Regions from separate parts of the Janthinobacterium sp. B9-8 genome, predicted to be linked through region 2. Evidence: riboswitches for the same ligand, from Rfam matches in the RefSeq annotation. Region 2 holds a riboswitch; the other holds the start of a gene.
The links. A riboswitch is a leader RNA that binds a small molecule or an ion and turns the genes downstream of it on or off. The one in region 2 is predicted to bind glycine.

Region 1: linked by a shared signal. The riboswitch ahead of VN23_RS10895 (L-serine ammonia-lyase) and the one ahead of gcvT (glycine cleavage system aminomethyltransferase GcvT) in region 2 are both predicted to bind glycine.

The regions. Positions count from the first base shown of each region.
Region 1 is NZ_CP014222.1:2,446,419-2,453,740, forward strand. Features, by position in the region: gene VN23_RS10890 (M16 family metallopeptidase) at 1-1,097, opposite strand, end outside; gene VN23_RS10895 (L-serine ammonia-lyase) at 1,293-2,693, opposite strand; glycine riboswitch at 3,069-3,153, opposite strand; gene VN23_RS10900 (nuclear transport factor 2 family protein) at 3,325-3,762, opposite strand; gene gspG (type II secretion system major pseudopilin GspG) at 4,118-4,534, shown strand; gene VN23_RS10910 (type II secretion system F family protein) at 4,554-5,726, shown strand; gene VN23_RS10915 (GspE/PulE family protein) at 5,723-7,322, shown strand, end outside.
Region 2 is NZ_CP014222.1:662,712-670,033, reverse strand. Features, by position in the region: gene VN23_RS02935 (GGDEF domain-containing protein) at 1-389, shown strand, start outside; gene VN23_RS02930 (SulP family inorganic anion transporter) at 493-2,190, shown strand; gene VN23_RS02925 (BCCT family transporter) at 2,354-4,366, shown strand; glycine riboswitch at 4,506-4,601, shown strand; glycine riboswitch at 4,603-4,700, shown strand; gene gcvT (glycine cleavage system aminomethyltransferase GcvT) at 4,754-5,848, shown strand; gene gcvH (glycine cleavage system protein GcvH) at 6,039-6,416, shown strand; gene gcvP (aminomethyl-transferring glycine dehydrogenase) at 6,639-7,322, shown strand, end outside.

The DNA.
Region 1 (7,322 bases), 1.8 Mb from region 2:
GCTCTTTCCAGCTCGCGATATAAGGCTTGCAGCGCCTCTTTCATTTGCTTATCTTTAACCGACACCGACAGGGTAAATTCAGTTTGGCGAGTAGGTAAGCTCGTACCATGCCCATTAAAATAATTGGCATCGACAAAAGGGCTGCCTTCTTTTCTAGCTTGTACACTCAGACGTTGTTGCAATAAGGTACCCAACATACCGCGTTTGAAGTTGCTAAACGCCGCATCTGCATCAGTCATCGATTCCGCGGGTAAAGCCCAGCCCCATACCGCTTGTGGGTGAGCAATTCCCGGCACATCGCGGTGGCTAAAAAAACGCAAACCACTTGCCGCTGCTGGATGGGCATAGCCTATGGGCGCAGTGCCTTTTTCTATACCAGCAAACAGTGCCTTAATTTTATCCTCTGCCTCTTGCGGCTTAATATCACCCGCAATCAGCAACGTCATCCGCTGTGCTTGGTATTCACGCTTATAAAAAGCTTTTATTTTTTCAAGAGGGATCTTTTTTACAATATCAGCATCACCAATCGCCAAACGCTTTTGATATTGCTCCGAGGGATAAATCGCTTTAAGTAGGGACTGGTAAAAATCAGAACCAAGCTGGCGAAGGCGACCTTCATCCAGCACCACTTCCCGTTCCAGCTCTAATTCGGCCGCATCCAGCTCAATGCCATTTGCCCAATCAGCAAGTAGTTGCAAAGCTTGTGGCAGCGCCTCTTGCGAAACACTGATTTGATAATTGGTCCACTCATGAAAAGTAAACGCATTCATATCGCTGCCAAGGCGCATGCCCTGGCTTTCTAAAAAAGATTTTAATTGCTGCGGCCCAAAATGCTTCGTTCGGCGAAACGCCATATGCTCGAGCAAATGCGCCACACCACGCTCATCATCCGCTTCACTCAGCGATCCTGCATTAACCAATAAGCGCAATTCCACCTTACCCGCAGGCTCGGCATTGGGCTTGATATAGTAGTTCAAACCATTGGCCAGCTGACCGTGACGAACATCGGAGGGTAAAAGAGGAAGTATTTCCAGCTTACTATCTGCCGCCTGCACATTGCCGATCAAGCCAAGTAGCAAGCAAAATATTATTTTCAAAATAACCGCCACAATCTTTCAAAGACTGCAAATATTACGGCAGGTTATGTCAATAATCAATCAGCATTAAATATTTAATATTAGCGAGTACATTGAAGCGAATCGATATGCAAACAAACATCAAAAAGCAGTCTTGATCAAACAGGCATAAAAAAACGGCAGGTTTCCCCGCCGTTTTTTAGGTGCTAAAAAAAATCAGCACTCCACAATATTCACCGGCAATTCAATCATATTAATTGCCAAGCCACCGCGGGCGGTTTCTTTGTATTTGGTGTTCATATCGCGGCCAGTATCGCGCATGGTTTTAATCACCCGATCAAGCGACACAAAGTGTTGACCGTCGCCGCGCAGCGCCATGCGGGCGGCATTAATCGCTTTGATCGATGCCATGGCGTTGCGCTCAATACATGGCACTTGCACAAGGCCACCGACCGGATCACACGTCAGGCCAAGGTTGTGCTCCATGCCAATTTCTGCGGCGTTTTCGACTTGCTCGGGCGTGCCGCCCAAGACTTCTGCAAGCGCACCTGCGGCCATCGAGCAAGCGGACCCCACTTCCCCCTGACAACCGACTTCTGCACCAGAGATAGAAGCATTCAGCTTAAACAAAATACCTATCGCGCCCGCCGTCAGGAAGAATCGCACAATGCCGTCATCAGTCGGATTCGGTGTAAAGCGGGCGTAATAATGCATCACGGCAGGGATAATCCCTGCTGCGCCATTGGTAGGCGCAGTCACCACTCGGCCACCACCCGCGTTTTCTTCGTTGACAGCCAGCGCGTATAAATTCACCCAATCGAGCACGGTAAGCGGATCACGCAGCGCGGCTTCTGGGGATGCCAACAGTTTTTGATACATATCGGCGGCGCGGCGTTTTACTTTTAAGCCGCCGGGTAAAATCCCCTCATGCTCGCACCCCCGTTTTACACAGGCTTGCATCACCGCCCAGATCTCCAGCAGGCCAGCGCGAATTTCGTCTTCGGTGCGCCAAGCCAGCTCATTTTCTAGCATGATCTGGCTAATGGTTTTGCCGTGGCGCTCGCACAGCGCAAGTAGCTCGGCACCGCTCGAAAACGGGTGCTTCAGCTCGGTCACGCCGGGAGGGTTAAAGCCCGCATCCACAGCGGCCTCATCCACCACAAAACCACCGCCTACCGAGTAATAAGCACGCTTAGAGACGCTCTCGCCAGCGGCATCAAAGGCTTCAAAAATCATGCCATTCGGGTGAAATGGCAGTGTTTTGCGCTTATGCAAAATGAGGTGTTCGGCCTCAATAAATTGAATTTCATGCTTGCCGAGCAGATTTAACTTTCGGCCTTCACGAATGGCCGCGACCATCTCATCGACCTTTTCGGTGTCCACAAGGCGAGGCGATTCGCCCTGCAAGCCGAGTAAAACCGCGATATCCGAGCCATGGCCTTTGCCCGTGGCACCTAGGGAGCCAAATAACTCGCTTTTTACTTTGGCGACTTTCTCAAGGATGCCGTCTTTCTCTAAACGACGAGCAAAGGTACGCGCAGCCCGCATCGGGCCAACGGTGTGCGAGCTGGATGGGCCTAGGCCGATCTTAAATAAATCAAATACGCTAATTGCCATTTTATGTATCTCGGGTAATGCCTGCTGCTGCGCTGAGTGCATGCTCGAGTCGCTTGCAGGCTATTGTTAAGGTCTGTTTTTTTAATAGATTGTTTTTACGGTATATCGTTCAGCTTAATCGCAAAATGAGGCGACTAAGCGTTGTTGTTTTTCACATAGTGGTAAGCAAGCTTCACGGCTTAACGGATGTAATCCATGGTTAGAGATGCAAAGCGGCTAAGTTTGAACAGGGCGAAAAAGGATGACAGTGCCCGCTCAGCGTAAGCCGAACGATGCCCCTCTGTCCTTTTGCCTGAGAGATTGCGGCACGATGCAGCACATCGGCCATGCTTCCTTCGGCGAGGCAGGCTAAACCTACCTTCTCTCCAGATTGCCAACGCCATCACAGTTCTTTTGCCTGAGAGTTTCTGGGGCGATTCCCCTTCGGCGCTGTGCTAACAGTCTCTCCTGCAATGGCTGCGGCAAGTCTTTGCGATCAAACCAAGCACGGCCGCGTGGCAGCAGCCAATCTATTGAAGCTTGCACTGGCTGTCAATTCATGATTAGCACTAGAGCTCAATAAAAAGCCCCACGCTGACAATATGCATGGGGCTTATTAATAAATACGCAGCAATACGGCTGCTTAAATCACTTAAAACATGCCATTACCATTGGCATCTTTCTCTGGCACAGCCTGAATCACATCCCAATGCTCGATAATCTTGCCATTTTTAACGCGAAAAATATCCACAATCGCCACGCCACGCTCACCGGCTTTATCTTGAGAGTGAACATGCAGCATCACCAAATCACCCTCTGCAATCACCCGCTTAATCACAGTACGGGAATTCGGTGAATTAGCTTTTATATAGCGAATAAAATCCTGCAAAGGCTGCACACCATTTGCTACTTCCGGATTATGCTGAATATAATCTTTAGCAATAAACGGTAAAACACCCTCGGCATCCAACTTATTAAATGCAATATCGTAAAACTTAAGCACCAGCGTTTTATTTTTCTCTTCCTTAGGCCCGGCCATCGCCGTTGCTGCCAGCAAACCTAATATCATCGTAATGAGTAATTTTTTCATCTTAAATATCCTTTAGCTGCGTATTTAAACAAAAAGCAAAAAATGAAGAGCACCCGCCCTGCAAACTATAGCTATTTCTTAAAAATATCACACTCTATTACCCGGCTACGTTAGCAAGAATCAACAGCTAATAACCAGCACTTATACCACCTTACTAACTAACAAATTCGCCAATTCACAGCCACACAATCTACTCTACTCAGCTAGTCGTAATGCGTACTTCAAGCCCGGTATTTTTCCATCTAGGCAAAAGCTAAGAAAAAGGCTTGATCCCGCAAGAAGCGCCGTATTACGATGCGGGGATAGAAGATGAAAGGCGGCTCCTGCTAGCCTTCACGGGAAGAGACAAAAAAAAATGAAAAATCATCGCCTATCCAGAGGTTTCACCCTACTGGAATTACTCGTTGTTTTGCTGATTATTGCCCTGCTTGCCGGTTACGTTGGCCCCAAGCTGTTTGGTGAGGTAGGCAAAGCCAAGACTAAGACTGCGGCAAGCCAGATGAAATCGATTGCCGATGCACTCGATCATTACCGCCTTGATACCGGCCACTACCCAAGTACCGAGCAAGGCATCAATGTGCTGACCAAAAAGCCAAGTGACGAGCCAAAGTGGCAAGGCCCTTATTTGATGAAAGACGTGCCAGCAGATCCTTGGGATAGGCCTTACGTTTACAACAAACCGGGCGAAAACGGCCGCGACTACGATTTGCTGACCATGGGCGCAGACGGCAAAGCCGGTGGTACGGGCGAAGACACCGACGTTAGCTACTAATCTATAAAGCCCCGCCCCCATGCGCTACACCGTTAAAGCCTTGCAGGCAGGCAAGCTGCTGCAGCTGGATCTCGACGCCGCTAATGAAAGCGAGCTAAAGGATAAGCTGACGGCGCAAGGTCAGCAGTTTTTATCTGCCAAGGCGCACAGCAGCTTTAAACTCTCCACCAAAGCATTTGACCTATCGCTGTTTACCCAAGAGCTGATCGCGCTTTTGCAAGCGGGGCTGACGCTAGTTGAAGCAGTAGAAACGCTTAAAGAAAAGAGTGCGCAAGATACCCATGGCGATGTATTAAGCCGCATGATTGAAGGCCTGTACCAAGGCTTACCATTATCTAAAGTACTGGCGCAAATGAACCAGCACTTCCCGCCTTTATATATCGCCACCGTTAGCTCGGCAGAAAAAACCGGCCACCTTGCAGATGCGCTGGGGCGTTATCACCATTACGAATCCCGGCTGGCTGCAGTTAAAAAGAAGGTTATTTCGGCGGTGATTTACCCGCTGGTAGTGATTGGTATTGGCGGCGGCATTATGCTGTTTTTGCTGTTTTATGTGATCCCAAAGTTCAGCCAGATCTATGCTTCGATGAAAAACCTGCCTTTTGCCGCGCAAGTGATGCTGTGGTGGGGGGATTTGGTGCACAAGCATGGCTTGATAATGTTTGGCGGCTTGGTGCTTAGCGTGGTGTTGGCGGTGTTTTTGCTGCGCACCGAGGCGGCAAAAAGTGCTTTGCGTGAGGCCTTTTGGCGCTTACCGCGTTTAGAGCAATACCGGCGCTTATTTTCGCTGACGCGTTTTTACCGCACCGTGGGCCTGCTGCTGGCTGGCGGAATTTCGGTGGTGCATGCGATGGAACTGGCGGCGCAGTTATTGCCACTAAAAATGCAGCTTGGCTTACAGCAAGCCTTGGTCGATGTGAAATCGGGCCAAGCCCTTTCGCAAGCCCTGCCCCGCTATCAGCTGACTACACCCGTATCAGAGCGCTTACTGCGCGTGGGGGAACAAAGCGGCGAGCTAGCCACCATGTGCGAGCGCTCGGCGCAGTTTTGCGATGAAGAGCTAGAACGCGCCATCGATATGTTTACCCGCCTTTTTGAGCCCATTTTAATGTTGATTATTGGTGTACTGATCGGTGGAATTGTTTTTCTGCTGTATATGCCGATTTTTGAGCTGGCTGGGAATATGCAATGACAGATGCCACATATATGCCAGCGATGACTGAAGCGATCACAATCTCTTCAGCCAAGCTCAGCCTCGAGCTGATCCAAACATTACGCCAGGATCAGGCCCCGCTTGCGCCGCGTTTGCAACAAGTATTGCAACTTAGCGACGCAGATTACGGCGAGCAACTTAGCCGCTTTCTTGGCCTGCCGTTTTTAAGCCTCGATGCCATCAGCGCGCTTAGCCCGCGTTACGATCTACTGCCTTACGGCGAAGCCGTGGCAAGGCAATGCCTGCTACTCGATGGCACAGATGGGCTGTGCGTAGTATTGGCTGATCCTTTCGATGCCGCGCTGCGCAACTGGCTACGCCAACGTTTGTCTGTAAGCTATCAAACTGCTTTTGCTCATCATCAGGCACTACGTACTTACTTAGAACAGTTTGAAACCTCACACCGAGCGATGGATCAGCTAGGGGTTGGCGAGCAGAGCGAAGTCAATCAGGACGGCATCGTCGAGATTTCACTGGCGACCTTAGCTGCAGATAAAAAGCCTGTGGTCAAACTGGTGAATTCCACGCTGTACGACGCGCTTAAAGCCAAGGCTTCTGATGTGCATATGGAAAGTACGCCAAATGGCTTAACCATTAAATATCGTATCGACGGCGTGCTGCTGCATATTGGCGGCGCAAATGGCTTGGAAACCGCCGAGCAAGTAATTTCGCGGATTAAGGTGCTGGCCGATCTGGATATTTCAGAGCGCCGCGTGCCGCAAGACGGGCGCTTTAAGGCAAGGATTAATGGCCGCGAAGTGGATTTTCGCGTCTCCATCATGCCGTCCATTTACGGCGAAGATGCCGTGCTGCGGGTATTAGATAAGCAAAATGGCGGCGATGCTTTTAAGCAGCTGCGTTTAGATATTCTGGGCTTTGATGATGGCACGATGGCGCGGATCAGAAGTTTGGCGCGTGAGCCTTACGGCCTGCTGCTGGTCACTGGCCCTACCGGCTCAGGTAAATCGACCACGCTTTACGCCACGCTTTCTGAGATTAATACCGGCGAAGAGAAAATTATCACCATTGAAGATCCGGTGGAATACCAGCTACCCGGTGTATTGCAAATTCCTGTGAACGATAAAAAAGGCCTGAGCTTTGCCCGCGGCCTGAGATCGGTGCTGCGCCATGATCCGGATAAGATTTTGGTAGGCGAAATTCGCGATGGCGAAACCGCCAATATTGCCGTGCAAGCCGCGCTAACCGGCCATTTGGTGCTCACTTCCGTGCACGCCAACAATGTGTTTTCGGTGCTCGACCGCTTTATTCATATGGGCGTAGAGCCGAACAGCTTTGTGGATGCGCTGATCGGCGTGGTGGCCCAGCGCCTGATTCGTAAAGTGTGTCTGCACTGCGTGGTGGATGACGAACCCGATGAAGAGCTACTCGCCACATCGGGCTTAAACAGCGAAATAGTGAAAGGCTGGCGATTCCGTAAAGGCGTTGGTTGTAAGGCTTGCCGCAATACCGGCTATCAGGGGCGTAAGGCGATTGCCGAGGTATTGCGACTCAACGACGAGCTAAAGCAAGCCATTGCCAGCCGCGCGCCAGCCGTAGAACTCAAACAACTCGCCG
Region 2 (7,322 bases):
TCAAAAATGTAAATGACCATCATGGTCATTTAGCCGGCGACTTAATCCTGAAAGAATTGTGCCGGATATGCACCGCAGAATTACGCGCCACAGACAGTTTTGCCCGCTGGGGAGGGGAAGAATTTGTACTTCTGTTACCAGGCACCACCCAGGCAGAAGCCATGCTGGCAGGCAATAAATTAAGACAGTCCGTTGAAGAGCAAGCTCAGGTCGAATTTGAGGAAAAGAAAATCCGCATCACCATCAGCATTGGCGTGGCCATGCTGGAAGATAGCGACCCCAGCCTAGATTGCCTGCTAAATCGTGCAGATCAAGCCATGTATGCAGCAAAAGCAGCGGGTAGAAATCAGGTGCAATGCGCATTAAGCCATACATGTTATTCACGTTAGGCCTGTTATCCAGCAGGGCCAAAACCGCAACGACTTACCTGAAACTGATACAAGCACCGCGCAATCCTCCATAATTAAGACCTGCCTTTCACTTGGCCAAATCATGCTAACCCGCTTTCATCCCCGCGCCCTTGATGCTATCCATGATTACAATAAGAGCAAATTTATTGCGGATATCACAGCGGGGATCAGCGTGGGGATTGTGGCGCTGCCCCTTGCTATGGCCTTTGCAATTGCAAGCGGACTTACACCCGCAGCCGGGCTGACCACCGCCATTATTGCGGGTTTTCTTATTTCACTTCTGGGTGGATCAAAAGTACAAATTGGCGGGCCAGCTGGGGCATTTATTGTGGTGGTTTACGCTATTGTTCAGCAATATGGTCTGGGCAATTTGCTTTTAGCCACCATGCTGGCTGGGGTATTTATGTTTTTACTCGGGCTATTTGGGCTTGGGGCATTAGTACGCCATATTCCCGTTTCGATTGTCATTGGCTTTACCAATGGCATTGCTGCACTCATTGCACTTTCGCAACTTAATGATTTTTTAGGCCTGAATATCGAGAATCTGCCCGCCGAATTTTTTTCAAAAACAAAAGCAATCGGGCTGGCACTACCGCATATTCACCTCGCCACACTCGCCGTTGGCTTATTCTCGCTTACCCTGCTAATCATCTGGCCCAGAATAGCCAGACACCTTCCCTTTGGCTTTCAGAAAATACCCGGCAGCATGGTGGCGCTTTTATTTGGCACCTTGCTTGCACAATGGCCAGAGCTCCATGTGGCGACTATAGGCAGCCGCTTTGGCGATATCCCATCGCAATTACCGACGCCCACCTTTCCGCAATTTACCTGGCATTCATTAGCGGCCATTATTCAGCCCGCTTTAACTATTGCCGTGTTAGGTGCCATTGAATCCTTACTTTGCGCCCGCATCGCTGACAGCATGATTAATGATCGCCATGATCCCAATCAGGAGCTAATGGCGCAGGGCATTGCTAATTTTGCCTCACCCCTCTTTGGCGGCTTTTGCGCCACCGGCACCATTGCCCGCACCGTCACTAATATCAACAGCGGGGCCAGCAGCCCAGTTTCCGGCATGGTACACGCCTTATCCATTTTGCTGATCATGGCGGTGGCTGCGCCTTTTGCCAAACTGATTCCGCTCCCCACGCTTGCTGCCGTTTTGCTTTATGTAGCTTGGAATATGGGGGAATGGGACGAGTTCCGGCGCTTGCAGCACTTTACCGGCAATTACCGCACGATTTTGCTTTCAACTTTTATCCTGACTGTAGTTGTAGATTTAACCGTGGCGATGGAAGTCGGCCTGCTGCTTGCCTGCGTTTTTTTTATTACCCGGGTATCCAGCCTGACTCACCTAAAAAAAGTAGAGCTACCGGATCACCTAAAGACAAAGACCGATCAAATTGAAGCATGGAGTATCCATGGCTCCTTATTTTTTGGATCAATTGCCAAAATAGAAAGCTTACTTGACCCACATAAAATCCAGCCAGACCTGCTGATTCTGGATTTATCCTCGCTCTTAAACATGGATACCACGGGGCTGGAGGCCTTAGAAACATTGCAGCATCAGTTACATCATCAGGGCGCCTGCCTGATTATTTGCGGCGCGGGTATACAGCCCAATTCGCTGATCCACCGCTCCGGGTTTTATCAACACTTAGGGGCAGAATTTTTATTGCCCGATTTGCCAAGTGCCTGGCAGAGCGCTGATCACTGGCTTAAAAACACACATGCGGATCATCAGGAAGACAGCGCAGAAGCACATAGTCACAATGTGTGATTTAGTCACTAATTTGTACTATTCAACATTACAAACCCAGAAATAATTGCTAGAGTGCCTGTCGCTTTTCTATGCGAATAGTCTTATAAATACATAGGCATAGAGCTGAAATTCGCTTTTTATCCCCAAATGGCCTCGTTTTTTGGCCACTACAAGGAGATTCATGAATACAAGTCCCCAACCCCGCTCCCATCACACTTTAAGCATGCCGGTGTTTTTACCCAGCATGATTTTAATTGGTATTTTGCTCGCCATTTGCACACTTAACCCGCAGGCTGCTGAACAACTTTTCTCGCAAGGACAAGTTTGGATCACGCAAAACTTCAGCTGGTTTTATATTCTTTCTGTGGCTATTTTTGTCATCACCTTGGTTGCCATCGCTTGCAGCCCTTACGGCAATATCCGCTTGGGACCGGACGATGCCAAACCCGAATACAACTTTACCTCCTGGGTAGCCATGCTGTTTGCCGCTGGCATGGGGATAGGCCTGATGTATTTCGGCGTAGGCGAGCCGATGCAGCATTATTTATCGCCGCCACTGGCCCAAGGCAGTACGATGGCTGCCGCCCGTGAAGCGATGACCATGACGTTTTTTCACTGGGGCTTTCATGCTTGGGCGATTTACTGCCTTGTTGGCCTCGTGCTGGCCTACTTTGGCTTTCGCTACAATCTGCCGCTGACCATTCGCTCCGGCCTTTATCCTATTTTGCGCGATAAAATCAATGGCCCAATCGGCCATGCCGTCGATGTATTTGCGCTTTGCGGCACTATTTTCGGGATTGCCACCACGCTGGGCTATGGCATTTTGCAAATCAGCGCCGGGCTGCATTCGCTTACCGGCTGGGAAACCTCTAATCTACAATTTCAGTACGGCCTGATTGCTGTAGTGATTGGCCTTGCGGGCTGGTCTGCTGCATCGGGCTTGGATAAAGGCGTGCGCCGCCTCAGCGAGCTTAATTTAAGCCTCGCCATTATTCTGATGCTGTTCGTATTATTTGCTGGGCCAACGCTGTTTTTACTCGGTGCATTTGGCGACAATATCGGCCATTATTTCTCTAGCCTCGTCGAGCTGACTTTCCGCTCTTATACCTATGAGCCTACGCAAAAAGAAGGCTGGTTTAGCGGCTGGACACTGCTGTATTGGGCGTGGTGGATTTCTTGGTCGCCCTTCGTTGGGATGTTTATTGCGCGTATTTCGCGTGGCCGTACCTTACGTGAATTCATCATTGGCGTAATGCTGATTCCTGCATTGTTTAACTTGGTATGGATGACGATTTTTGGCAATACCGCCATCTGGCTGGATATGCATACCGCTGCCGGTGCGCTATCGCAAACCGCAGGCAATGTGGATGCGCTGCTGTTCAAATTCTTTGAATACCTGCCGCTAGTGAAAGTCACTTCATCTATCACCATCCTGTTGATTGCCGTATTTTTTGTCACCTCGGCCGATTCGGGCTCTTTTGTGCTTAACACCATCGCCACCCGTGGCGCAGAAAAATCGCCCGCTTGGCAAAGCCTGTTTTGGGCTGGCCTACTCGGTGTAACTGCTGCGATTTTACTGACTACCGGTGGTTTAAAAGCACTGCAAGCCGTCACCTTGATTGCCGCCCTGCCGTTTACAGTGATTATGCTGCTGCTCTGTTTTAGCCTGTGTAAAGGCTTGGCTGCAGACAGGCAACACTTCTCACAGAAGTTTTCCCCCAGCACCACCTTCTGGACAGGCCAGCACTGGCGTACACGCCTTGCGCAAATTCTGCACGAGCCCCGCTTAAGTGATGTTGAACAGTTCATCGCCAAAAGTGTTCGCCCTGCACTCAATGAAGTTGCCAGCGAGCTACAAAAACAAGGCCTGAGTGCTTCCGTATTGCATGGCGAAGACGGCGCGGTTTCTTTGGTCGTGCCGCAGGCCAATCTGCGTGACTTTGTTTACGGCGTACGGCCTTTAAAGCAGCCGGTAGCCACTTTTGCGCTACGCGATGCATCGCTACCGATGTCGAGCAGGCCACATCACTATGTGCCCATCACCTTCTTTGAAGATGGCCGTCAGGGCTACGATGTGCAATATATGATTCAGCAAGAGCTGATTGCTGATGTGCTCAAGCAATACGAGCGTTATTTAAGCTTGGTACAAAATCAGGATACCCACTTGCTTAATAGCGCACCGGGCCACACCTAAGAGATTCGAGTACCCCAATAAAGCCCCGCTCATATTTGAGCGGGGCTTTATGCTGTTAAATACCTCAAAATCATAATTACGGTGCATACCAATTTGCACATGTAAAAATTGACAAACACCGCCTAAGTGGTTAAATTTCGACCACTAAAGAGGAGAGAGCACCTAGGGAAAACCCTTGGTGCCGCCGAAGGCGCAACGCCCGCGAACGCTCAGGCAAAAGGACTCTTTGGCATCAACACTCTGGAGAGTGGCGTGCAAAACGCCCACCGAAGGGGCTAACAAAACGGATCGTCATGAGCCGTTTTGGAATCTCTCAGGTACCAAGGACAGAGGGGCCGCTGCATCTGAAAAGCCTAATCGGCTTGCAGCGCTATGCCCGAGAGCGCCATGTCCGCCCAACTCCACACTACCCCACTCAATGCCGCCCATCGTATTGCCAACGCCCGTATGGTCGATTTTGGCGGCTGGGACATGCCTGTAAACTATGGCTCGCAAATCGAAGAACACCACGCCGTTCGCACCGATGCAGGCATGTTTGATGTCAGCCATATGCGTGTGGTGGATATCAAGGGCGAACAAGTTCGCGCCTTCCTGACCCGCGCCCTTGCCAATAATGTGGCCAAGCTTAAAGTTTCTGGCAAAGCGCTCTATTCTTGCTTGCTCAACCCACAAGCTACCGTCATCGACGATTTGATTGTTTATTACTTCACCGAAGATTATTTCCGCCTTGTGGTGAACGCTGGCACCGCAGATAAAGACATTGCATGGATGCAGCAGCTTAATACCGAATGGAATACCGGCCTCACCATTACCTCCCGCAATGATTTAGCCATTCTGGCCGTACAGGGCCCGAATGCCCGCGCTAAAGTCTGGGAGGTTTTGCCAGGAACTCAAGCCGCCAGCTCAGACCTCAAGCCTTTTAATGCCGCACAAATTGGCGATGTAATGATTGCCCGCACCGGCTACACCGGTGAAGATGGTTTTGAAGTAGCACTGCCTGCCACCCAAATTGAAGCCTTCTGGAATCAACTTATCACCGCAGGCGTTCGCCCATGTGGCCTAGGCGCACGCGACACGCTGCGTTTAGAAGCCGGTATGAATTTATACGGCCAGGACATGGACGAAACGATCAATCCGCTGAACGCAGGTTTAGCCTGGACGATTGACCTCGTTTCCGAGCGAGATTTCGTAGGTAAAGAAGCCCTCATCGCCCAAGGCCAGACCCAGCAATTCCTAGGTTTATTGCTGCTAGATAAAGGCGGCGTATTGCGCGGCCATCAGGTGGTGCATACCGAACACGGGACCGGTGAAATCACCAGCGGCACCTTCTCCCCTAGCCTGCAACAATCCATCGCTATGGCACGTTTACCGCTTGGCGTTGCCATTGGCGACACCGTGCACGTGGCGATCCGCGACAAAAAACTAGCCGCCCGCGTAGTGAAAATGCCTTTTGTACGCAACGGTAAATCACAGCTTTCATAAAAACCTAATATCTGTAGACACAGAGAACACGAAGAAAAACAAAACGAGAACAGAGAGAAAACAACTTCGTTTAAGCGTTTACTTAATCGGTTTTCTCTGTGTACTCTGTGTTCTCATTCTTTCTCCGTGTCTACAGAACTTTTTGACCTTACACAGCACACAACAACACACCCTATACCGGAGCACTTTTATGTCTATCCCAGCTAATTTGAAATTCACTGACACGCACGAATGGCTTCGTCTTGAAGCAGATGGCAGCATCACCATCGGTATTACCAACCACGCGCAAGAAGCGCTGGGCGATATCGTGTTTCTAGAATTGCCAGCAGCTGGCACTCGTTACGCTAAAAATGACGCTTGTGGTGTGGTTGAATCCGTTAAAGCCGCCAGCGATATCTATGCGCCACTGGCGGGTGTGATTCTGGAAAGCAATGACGATTTGACCAATGCTCCAGAGCAAGTCAACACCGACGCTTACGGCGCATGGTTATTCAAAATCACCCCAGACAACGCAGCCGACCTCGACACCATGCTAAGCGCTGCCGATTACGAAAAAGCCATCGGCTAATAAAGACATAAAAACTTCTGTAGACACAGAGATCGGGAAGAACACAGAGCACACGGAGAAAACCATTAAGGTAAAACCTAATTAACAGCAAGTTATCGCCTGCAGCGCTGTTATAGCTAGGTCTTCCTCCTTGTTCTCGCTTTTGTTTTTCTCTGTGTTCTCTGTGTTCTCTGTGTCTACAGATCTTTTTGACCTGCCCCACGTACACTTACGGTTGCCGCCATGACCACTGCATCTCTTAGCCATCTTGAAGATCACGCCGCTTTTGTGGCCCGCCATATCGGCCCTAATGCAGCGGAAGAAGCCGCCATGCTGGCCACGCTGGGCTATGCAACGCGCTCTGATCTGATTAAAAATATTGTTCCTGCCGCCATTCACCGTCAGGATGCTTTGCCGCTGGGTGAATTCACTCAGGCCAAGAGCGAAGCCGAGGCTTTGGCCACGCTGAAAGCCATTGCAGGCAAGAATGTGCTCAAAAAGAGCATGATTGGTCAGGGCTATTACGGCACTCATACCCCTAGCGTGATTCTGCGCAATATTCTGGAAAATCCAGCTTGGTACACGGCTTACACCCCATACCAGCCAGAAATCAGCCAAGGCCGCTTGGAAGCGATTATTAACTTCCAGCAAATGATTACCGATATGACCGGCATGGCGATTGCCAATGCGTCGATGCTGGATGAAGGCACCGCCGCTGCTGAAGCGATGACACTCTTGCTGCGAATGAGCAAAAGCAAATCGACTATTTTCTACGTAGCCGCCGATGTACTGCCACAAACCCGCGAAGTGATTGCTACCCGCGCAGCGCCACTGGGCATTGAAGTGCGTACCGGTCTTGGCGAAGCCGGGGACGGCTTTGGTGTGCTATTGCAATACCCTGGCGTAAATGGCGATGTGCCGGATTAC